DNA from 3 places in the Brevibacillus sp. SAFN-007a genome. Region 2 is predicted to be linked to each of the others. Evidence: riboswitches for the same ligand, from Rfam matches in the RefSeq annotation. Region 2 holds a riboswitch; each other region holds the start of a gene.
What was found. A riboswitch is a leader RNA that binds a small molecule or an ion and turns the genes downstream of it on or off. The one in region 2 is predicted to bind thiamine pyrophosphate.
Positions count from the first base shown of each region.

Region 1: it holds a riboswitch for thiamine pyrophosphate, as region 2 does, so the genes downstream of both, thiC (phosphomethylpyrimidine synthase ThiC) here and thiO (glycine oxidase ThiO) in region 2, are expected to answer to the same signal.
Region 3: it holds a riboswitch for thiamine pyrophosphate, as region 2 does, so the genes downstream of both, thiS (sulfur carrier protein ThiS) here and thiO (glycine oxidase ThiO) in region 2, are expected to answer to the same signal.

Region 1 is NZ_JBQCKK010000006.1:149,850-152,109, forward strand. It holds gene ku (non-homologous end joining protein Ku) at 1-15, shown strand, start outside; gene ACTHO6_RS09920 (cation diffusion facilitator family transporter) at 100-981, opposite strand; TPP riboswitch at 1,231-1,341, shown strand; gene thiC (phosphomethylpyrimidine synthase ThiC) at 1,494-2,260, shown strand, end outside.
Region 2 is NZ_JBQCKK010000009.1:87,384-89,643, forward strand. It holds partial or broken gene ACTHO6_RS12090 (glucose-6-phosphate isomerase) at 1-510, shown strand, start outside; gene ACTHO6_RS12095 (excisionase family DNA-binding protein) at 532-750, shown strand; TPP riboswitch at 830-946, shown strand; gene thiO (glycine oxidase ThiO) at 1,117-2,253, shown strand.
Region 3 is NZ_JBQCKK010000008.1:41,184-43,443, forward strand. It holds gene ACTHO6_RS11235 (alanyl-tRNA editing protein) at 1-394, shown strand, start outside; gene kapB (sporulation phosphorelay system protein KapB) at 480-863, shown strand; TPP riboswitch at 905-1,015, shown strand; gene thiS (sulfur carrier protein ThiS) at 1,226-1,429, shown strand; gene ACTHO6_RS11250 (thiazole synthase) at 1,435-2,205, shown strand; gene ACTHO6_RS11255 (acetylornithine deacetylase) at 2,198-2,260, shown strand, end outside.

The DNA.
Region 1 (2,260 bases), on a different contig from region 2:
GCCACTCCCGTGTAATCGTGCCAGAAGCTTTGGCTGCGCCCGGACAATCGGCGCAGCCTTCACAAAAAAACCTGCCCTTTGCTAAGGACAGGTTTTTGCTCATTTCTTGACGAGCGGCTGTTCTGGCTCGATGTGAATATGAACGGTATTGATTTTGTGCACATACTTCATACGCTCTTCAATCTTTTCGGTAATCGAGTGGCTTTCCACCACATTCAACTTCGGATCGACGTGAATCACCACGTCCACCAGCACGCTGCTGCCGTGATAACGCGCCTTGATATCGCTGATCGCCTTCACCCCGGAAATGGAGACGATCGTTTCCTTCAGTTCCTCGAGCTGCCCCACATCGAAGCCATCGGTCAAGCGATGGGTCGCCTCTCGGAAAATATCCCACGCCGTTTTCAGGATGATCCCCCCAACGATAAGCGCAGCCAGCGGGTCGAGCCAATGCAGTTGAAACTGTGCGCCCGCAACTCCCGCAAACGTACCGATGCTGACGAAGGCATCCGAACGATTGTCGGCAGCGGCGGCGAGCAACGCCTGGCTGTTCGTTTTCACGGCCAGCTGACGGTTGTATCGGTATACCCCGAGCATGATGCCGGCTGTTGCCAGAGCCGTCCAGCCCGCCAACAGGTCCGGAGCGCTATGGTTGGCGTCCATCAGCGACGGAATCGCTCCTGTAATGACCTCCAGCCCGACAAACAGCATGATAAATGACGCGACCAGCGCCGAGATCGTCTCTGCGCGAAAATGCCCGTACGGATGATCGCGATCAGGCGGCTTGCGCGCGATGCGCAGCCCGATCAGCACGGCTATGGATGCCACCACGTCCGTCGAGTTGTTCAGCCCATCCGCCATCAGCGCTTCCGAACCGGTCAGCACCGCAACCCCTATTTTTAACGCCGAGCAAAAAAGATAGGCGACAATACTAACCCAAGCCCCTCGCTCGCCTCGCTTCAAATCCGAATATACATCCACACTCCATCACCCCAAAAATCTCAATCGCCCTTTTCGCTCAACGTTGTCAGAACAGAACGGATAAAAGCGGTTTCTCGTTTTCGAATCTCATCGTAACAGACAAAATTCGTGTGGGTCTACAGAAACAGTTTTAGTCCGATTCATGAGTATAGAGGCGGGGAAAATGTGTTGCCCTGCGGCAATTTTTGTTGGAAACTTTTTCTTGCCAAATACAGTGTTCTCCGGTATCCTGATTTTGCAACGAAACCAAAAACAAGCACGGGAGCTTGGAAATCACCAGGCTGAGAGGATGGTACTGTGCCATCGACCGTTGAACCTGAACTGGGTAATGCCAGCGGAGGAATGTCCATATGACAGATGAGCGATGCGTATCTGTACGTTCGGGATACCGTCTCTTCTCTGCTCTCGCGTCTGGCGTCGCATGTTCCCATGCGGCGTTTTTTCGCGACGGGCCTCTTTCGCCTCCCTACAAGGTTCGCGCTTTCGTGCAACCACGCCAAGGAGGTTTTTTTATGTCATCCCTTTCATCTTTTCCCGGAAGCCGCAAAGTATACGAGGTAGGCAGCCGCCCCGACATTCGCGTGCCGATGCGCGAAATTGCGCTATCGCCTACGGAGGGGCTGTACGGCACCACGCCAAACCCGCCGCTGCGCGTGTACGACACAAGCGGCGAATACACGGCCGAAGGTTATGTCGCCGATATCCAAAAAGGGCTGCCGTTCGTGCGCCAGCGCTGGATCGAGGAGCGAGGCGATACGGAGAGCTACGCCGGCCGCGAGCCAAAGCCTGTGGACAACGGAATCCGAAACGCCGACAGCGCAGGGAAAATGCCCGCTTTCCCGCGCGAAGGCTATCAGCCGAGACGGGCGAAGGCAGGCAAGGCAGTCACCCAGCTTCACTATGCCCGCCGTAACATCATCACGCCGGAGATGGAGTACATCGCCATCCGCGAAGGCGTCACGCCGGAGTTTGTCCGCGCTGAGGTGGCGGCAGGCCGCGCGATCATTCCCGCCAATATCAATCATCCGGAGGCGGAGCCGATGATTATCGGCCGCCATTTTCACGTCAAGGTCAACGCCAACATCGGCACTTCCGCCGTCAGCTCCTCGATGGAAGAGGAGGTCGAGAAAATGATCTGGGCGGTACACTGGGGCGCGGACACGATCATGGACCTGTCGACCGGAAAGCACATCCACACGACCCGCGAGTGGATTATCCGCAACAGCCCTGTGCCTGTGGGAACCGTGCCGATCTACCAGGCGCTGGAAAAGGTGAACGG
Region 2 (2,260 bases):
TTTGCGGAGTGGTGGAAGCAGTTGTTCGGAGAGTCGGAAGGAAAGGACGGCAAAGGCATTTTCCCCGCGTCGGCGGAGTTTTCCGCGGACCTGCACTCGTTGGGGCAGTACATACAGGACGGCATGCGGCACTTGTTTGAAACCGTCGTGACCGTGAACAAGCCCGCTGTCGACATCACCGTACAGGAGGACCCGCTCGATGTCGACGGGCTGAACTTCTTGTCCGGCAAACGGATGGGGTTTGTCAATAAAAAGGCTTTCGAAGGAACGGTACTGGCGCACGTGGACGGCGGCGTACCGAACCTGCTTGTGGAGATGCCAGAGGCGACTGCGTATCATCTCGGTGCCCTGATCTACTTTTTTGAAAAGGCATGCGGGATTAGCGGCTATCTCTTAGGCGTCAACCCGTTCGATCAGCCAGGGGTGGAGGCGTACAAAGCCAACATGTTCGCCCTTCTGGGAAAACCTGGATTCGAGCGGCAGAAAGCGGAACTGGAGGCAAGATTGCGCGAGAACAAGACGTATTTGACCGTGGAGGAAACAGCGGCGTATTTGGAGCTTCCCGAAACGTTTATTTTGGAGAAAATTCATCAGGGCAAGATCCGTGCCCTCCACGACGGCAACGAGTACATCATTAACAAGGAACAGTTCAATCACCATCTGGAGGAGCTGCGCAAGCTTCGCGAGTTCGAGGAAGCGGCGCGTCACGAAACGGTTCCGGAAAGCTACGATGTGAAAGACGAAGATTAAGAGCAGAGGGAAGCGCGGAAGCATCTTGTCAGGTCACTGCCAAGAGGACTATACTTGGTAGGGAAACGAAAAGAAAAGATCAAGCAACTCGGGGAGTCCTTCATGCGGGGCTGAGAGGATGGGAGCATACGACCATCGACCCATTGCACCTGATCCGGATCATGCCGGCGCAGGGATACGGTTGCCGGCAAACAGCGCTTTTTCCTGGTTTCTATGCGTATGAAGCCCACCTTTTCCTTGCAAAGGAGAGGGTGGGCTTTCTTTATGGAACGGTCCATCGCGGGATTTTTGTCAGGGGCTTTGGCGAAAGCTGCGGTGCAGGGCGAGCGGCCCCGACCAAATTGCAACAGCGAGGAGAGAGAAACAGTGAGCGATTGTCTCATAGTGGGTGGAGGAATCATCGGATTAAGTCTGGCCTATGAGTTGTCACGAAGAGGATACAGCGTCACGCTGGTGGAGCAGGGAGAGTGGGGCGGACAGGCGTCCTCCGCTGCGGCGGGGATGCTTGCGCCATTGAAGGAATTTGCCTCCCCAGGCCCGATGCTCAATCTGGGCATGACTTCGCTGTCCTATTACCCGGAGTGGGCAGCCGAGCTGGAGGAGTTTACCGGAGGGGACGTACAGCTTAGCCTGGACGGACTGCTTACGGTGGCACTCAACGATGACGAGCAGGCGCAATTGGAAGCGAAGTACCATTGGCAAAAAGCAGCGGGGCACAGCGTCCACTTTTTGACAGAACAAAAGCAGCTGGCTGAGGTGGAGCCGCTTCTGACCGAACAGGCGCAGGCAGCCATCTACTCTCCGTACGAAGGACATATCAACAACCGCATGCTGCTGCGCGCTCTGGTGACAGCGTGCCGCCTGCAGGGTGTCGCGCTGCACGCAGGCTGCGTCGTGAGCGGCATTGCCGTAAAAGGCGGTCGGGTAGTCGGCGTGGAGAGCTCGCTCGGGCCGCTGCGGGCGGAGCAGACGATCATCACGTCAGGCGCTTGGGCGGGCATCATGCTGGAAATGCTCGGCGTTTCCATTCCGGTTCGCCCGGTTCGCGGCCAGATCGCGGCCGTATCCTCCGCAGGCATCCCGCTGCGCACGGTGATTTTTGGCACATCGGGCTACATTACCCCGAAAAAGGACGGGAAAATCGTCATCGGCGCGACGGAAGACGAAAGCGGCTTTCAGCGCGAAGTCACCATGGCGGGCTTGGCCAGCATCCTGAACGGCGTTATGCCGTATGTCCCGGCTTTGCACAGCGCCGCTTTTCTGGAGGCGTGGGGCGGACTGCGGCCAGCTACCGCCGATGGCAAGCCGCTGCTTGGTTCCGTGCCCGGCTGGGACGGGCTGTCGATTGCCGGAGGGCATTTCCGCAACGGTATTCTGCTGTCCCCGGTCACAGCCAAATGGATGGCCGACTATCTGGAAAATGGCGATACGGAGCGGCTGGCACCGTTTTTGCCTTCCCGTTTTCTGGCGGGAACAGACGAAGGGCAGCGCAAAATGGGCTAGTCTCATC
Region 3 (2,260 bases), on a different contig from region 2:
AAGGCTCGCCGAAGCGGAAAAACAGCTGCTTGCGGGCGAAGTTCGCAAGCAGCTCGGCGCGGCGGAGCAGATGGGCGGGGTGCGTGTCCTGGCGCACGTTTTCCCGGACAAAACGATCCAGCAGTTGCAGCAGTTCGCCCAACTGGCGGTCGCGGAGGCGCCGGACGTCGTTTGCCTGCTGGCCGCAGCGACTGGCGAGAAGACTCAGCTTGTGTTTGCGCGGGGGCAGGATGTGAATGTCGCCGTCAACCAGCTGCTCAAGGAGACGCTCCCGTTAATTGCCGGAAAAGGTGGCGGCAATCCGGCGATGGCGCAGGGCGGCGGTCAACCAGCACCTGCCGCAGATGAAGTGCTGGCGCACGCCCGCAAGTTGCTTGCCCAGTCGCTGACCTGACGGGCGAGTAGTGAGTGGCAAGCTGTGGCAAGGCCGTTTTTGCCTAAGCCCCTACCATAATGAATGATGCGAGGAGGAAACGACGATGTTTTGGAACCCCGGCGATAAAGTTCGCGTGACGCAGCGGACAGGAGAATATATCGCGGAAGTGCTGGAAATTCACGACACGAAGCTGTTGCTCAAGGTGCTTGCGGTGACGAAATACCCGCAGCAGGGCGATCTCCATACCTCCTACGAGGTGGATGTGCCGCTGTTCCACCAGCGTCCGGCGCTCTCCTACCAGGAAAAATTCATGGCCCCGGCCGCATCCGTCATCCGCTACAACGGCGAAGTGCCGGACTACAAGGAGTCCGTGCGCACGGCGATGGAGCGGGAAATGGAAAAGCTGAAAAAAATGGCGGCCTGGGCCGAGCGTTGCCTGGTTGAGCTGGAAGCGATGTATAAGGAAACCTTTACAAACACGAAATAGAGTGGTACTGTAATACTCGAATGTACGACAATTTCATAAGGTGACTACCAAACGGGGGCCGAGCATCGTCGGCTGAGATTGTAACGAGCGTGTTACTGACCGTTGAACCTGACCTGGGTCATGCCAGCGGAGGAAGAGGTATATGAATCGATTTCACGGTGCAGCAGTTGCGGCGGATTTGCCGGAATGCTGCTACCAGACGACGAGATCAACTCAACCATCCCACGGCGGATGGTTTTTTTCTTCCATCTGTCCGATGGGATACGTATACGGCTTCCACCGTTTGACTGGAGTGACTTCCGGCAGGCGAGGGAGGCCGTTTTTTCGTCCCTCGACAAGTAGCAGCAAGAAGGAGGAAGACCATGGTTGTTGTGCTGAACGGAAAAACGGCAGAGCTGTCGGCTGAGATCAACACAGTCCGCGCCCTGCTCGCTTCGTATTCCCTGCAAGAGAAGATTGTCGTCGTGGAGCGCAACGGAGAAATCATCGACCGCTCCCGGTATGAACAAACGCCGATTGCAGACGGAGATCGCATCGAAATCGTTCATTTTGTCGGAGGAGGATGACCAGCATGGATACATGGAAAATTGGCCCTTACGAGTTTCGTTCCCGCCTTTTGCTCGGGACTGGAAAATTCGCAGATTTGGAAACGCAAGGAAAAGCAGTAGAGGCGTCGGAGGCCGAAATTTTGACATTCGCGATTCGTCGGCTCAATTTGGAAAATCCGCAAGAGCCGAACTTTTTGGAACAGCTCGATCTGAAAAAATTCACGCTGCTGCCGAATACAGCCGGGGCCTACACGGCTGAGGAAGCGGTGCGCATCGCCCGTCTGGCGCGGGCATCCGGCTTGTGTGACATGATTAAGGTAGAGGTCATCGGCGATCCGAAAACGCTGCTGCCTGACCCGATCGGCACGCTGGAAGCGTCGAAAATACTGGTCGAGGAAGGCTTCATCGTGCTGACTTACACCAACGACGATCCGATTCTCGCCAAGCGCTTGCAGGAGGTGGGCGTACATGCCGTCATGCCGGGCGCGTCCCCGATTGGCTCCGGACAAGGCATCGTCAACGAAAACAACCTCCGCTTCATCATCGAGGACGCGAAAGTGCCGATCATCGTGGACGCAGGCATCGGGTCGCCAGCCGATTGCGCGAAAGCGATGGAGCTGGGCGCGGACGGCGTGCTGCTGAATACGGCAGTCGCGCTCGCGGACAATCCGGTGCTGATGGCCGAAGCGATGAAGCTCGGCGTGGAAGCGGGGCGCAAAGGCTTCCTCGCGGGACGGATCGCGAAAAAGCGCTACGCGTCGGCGAGCAGCCCGACCGAAGGGATGATTGAGTAGCGTGGACCGACTGACAGAAGCGGTAGAATCGATTGCCAGGCGCAAAGAAGAGTTG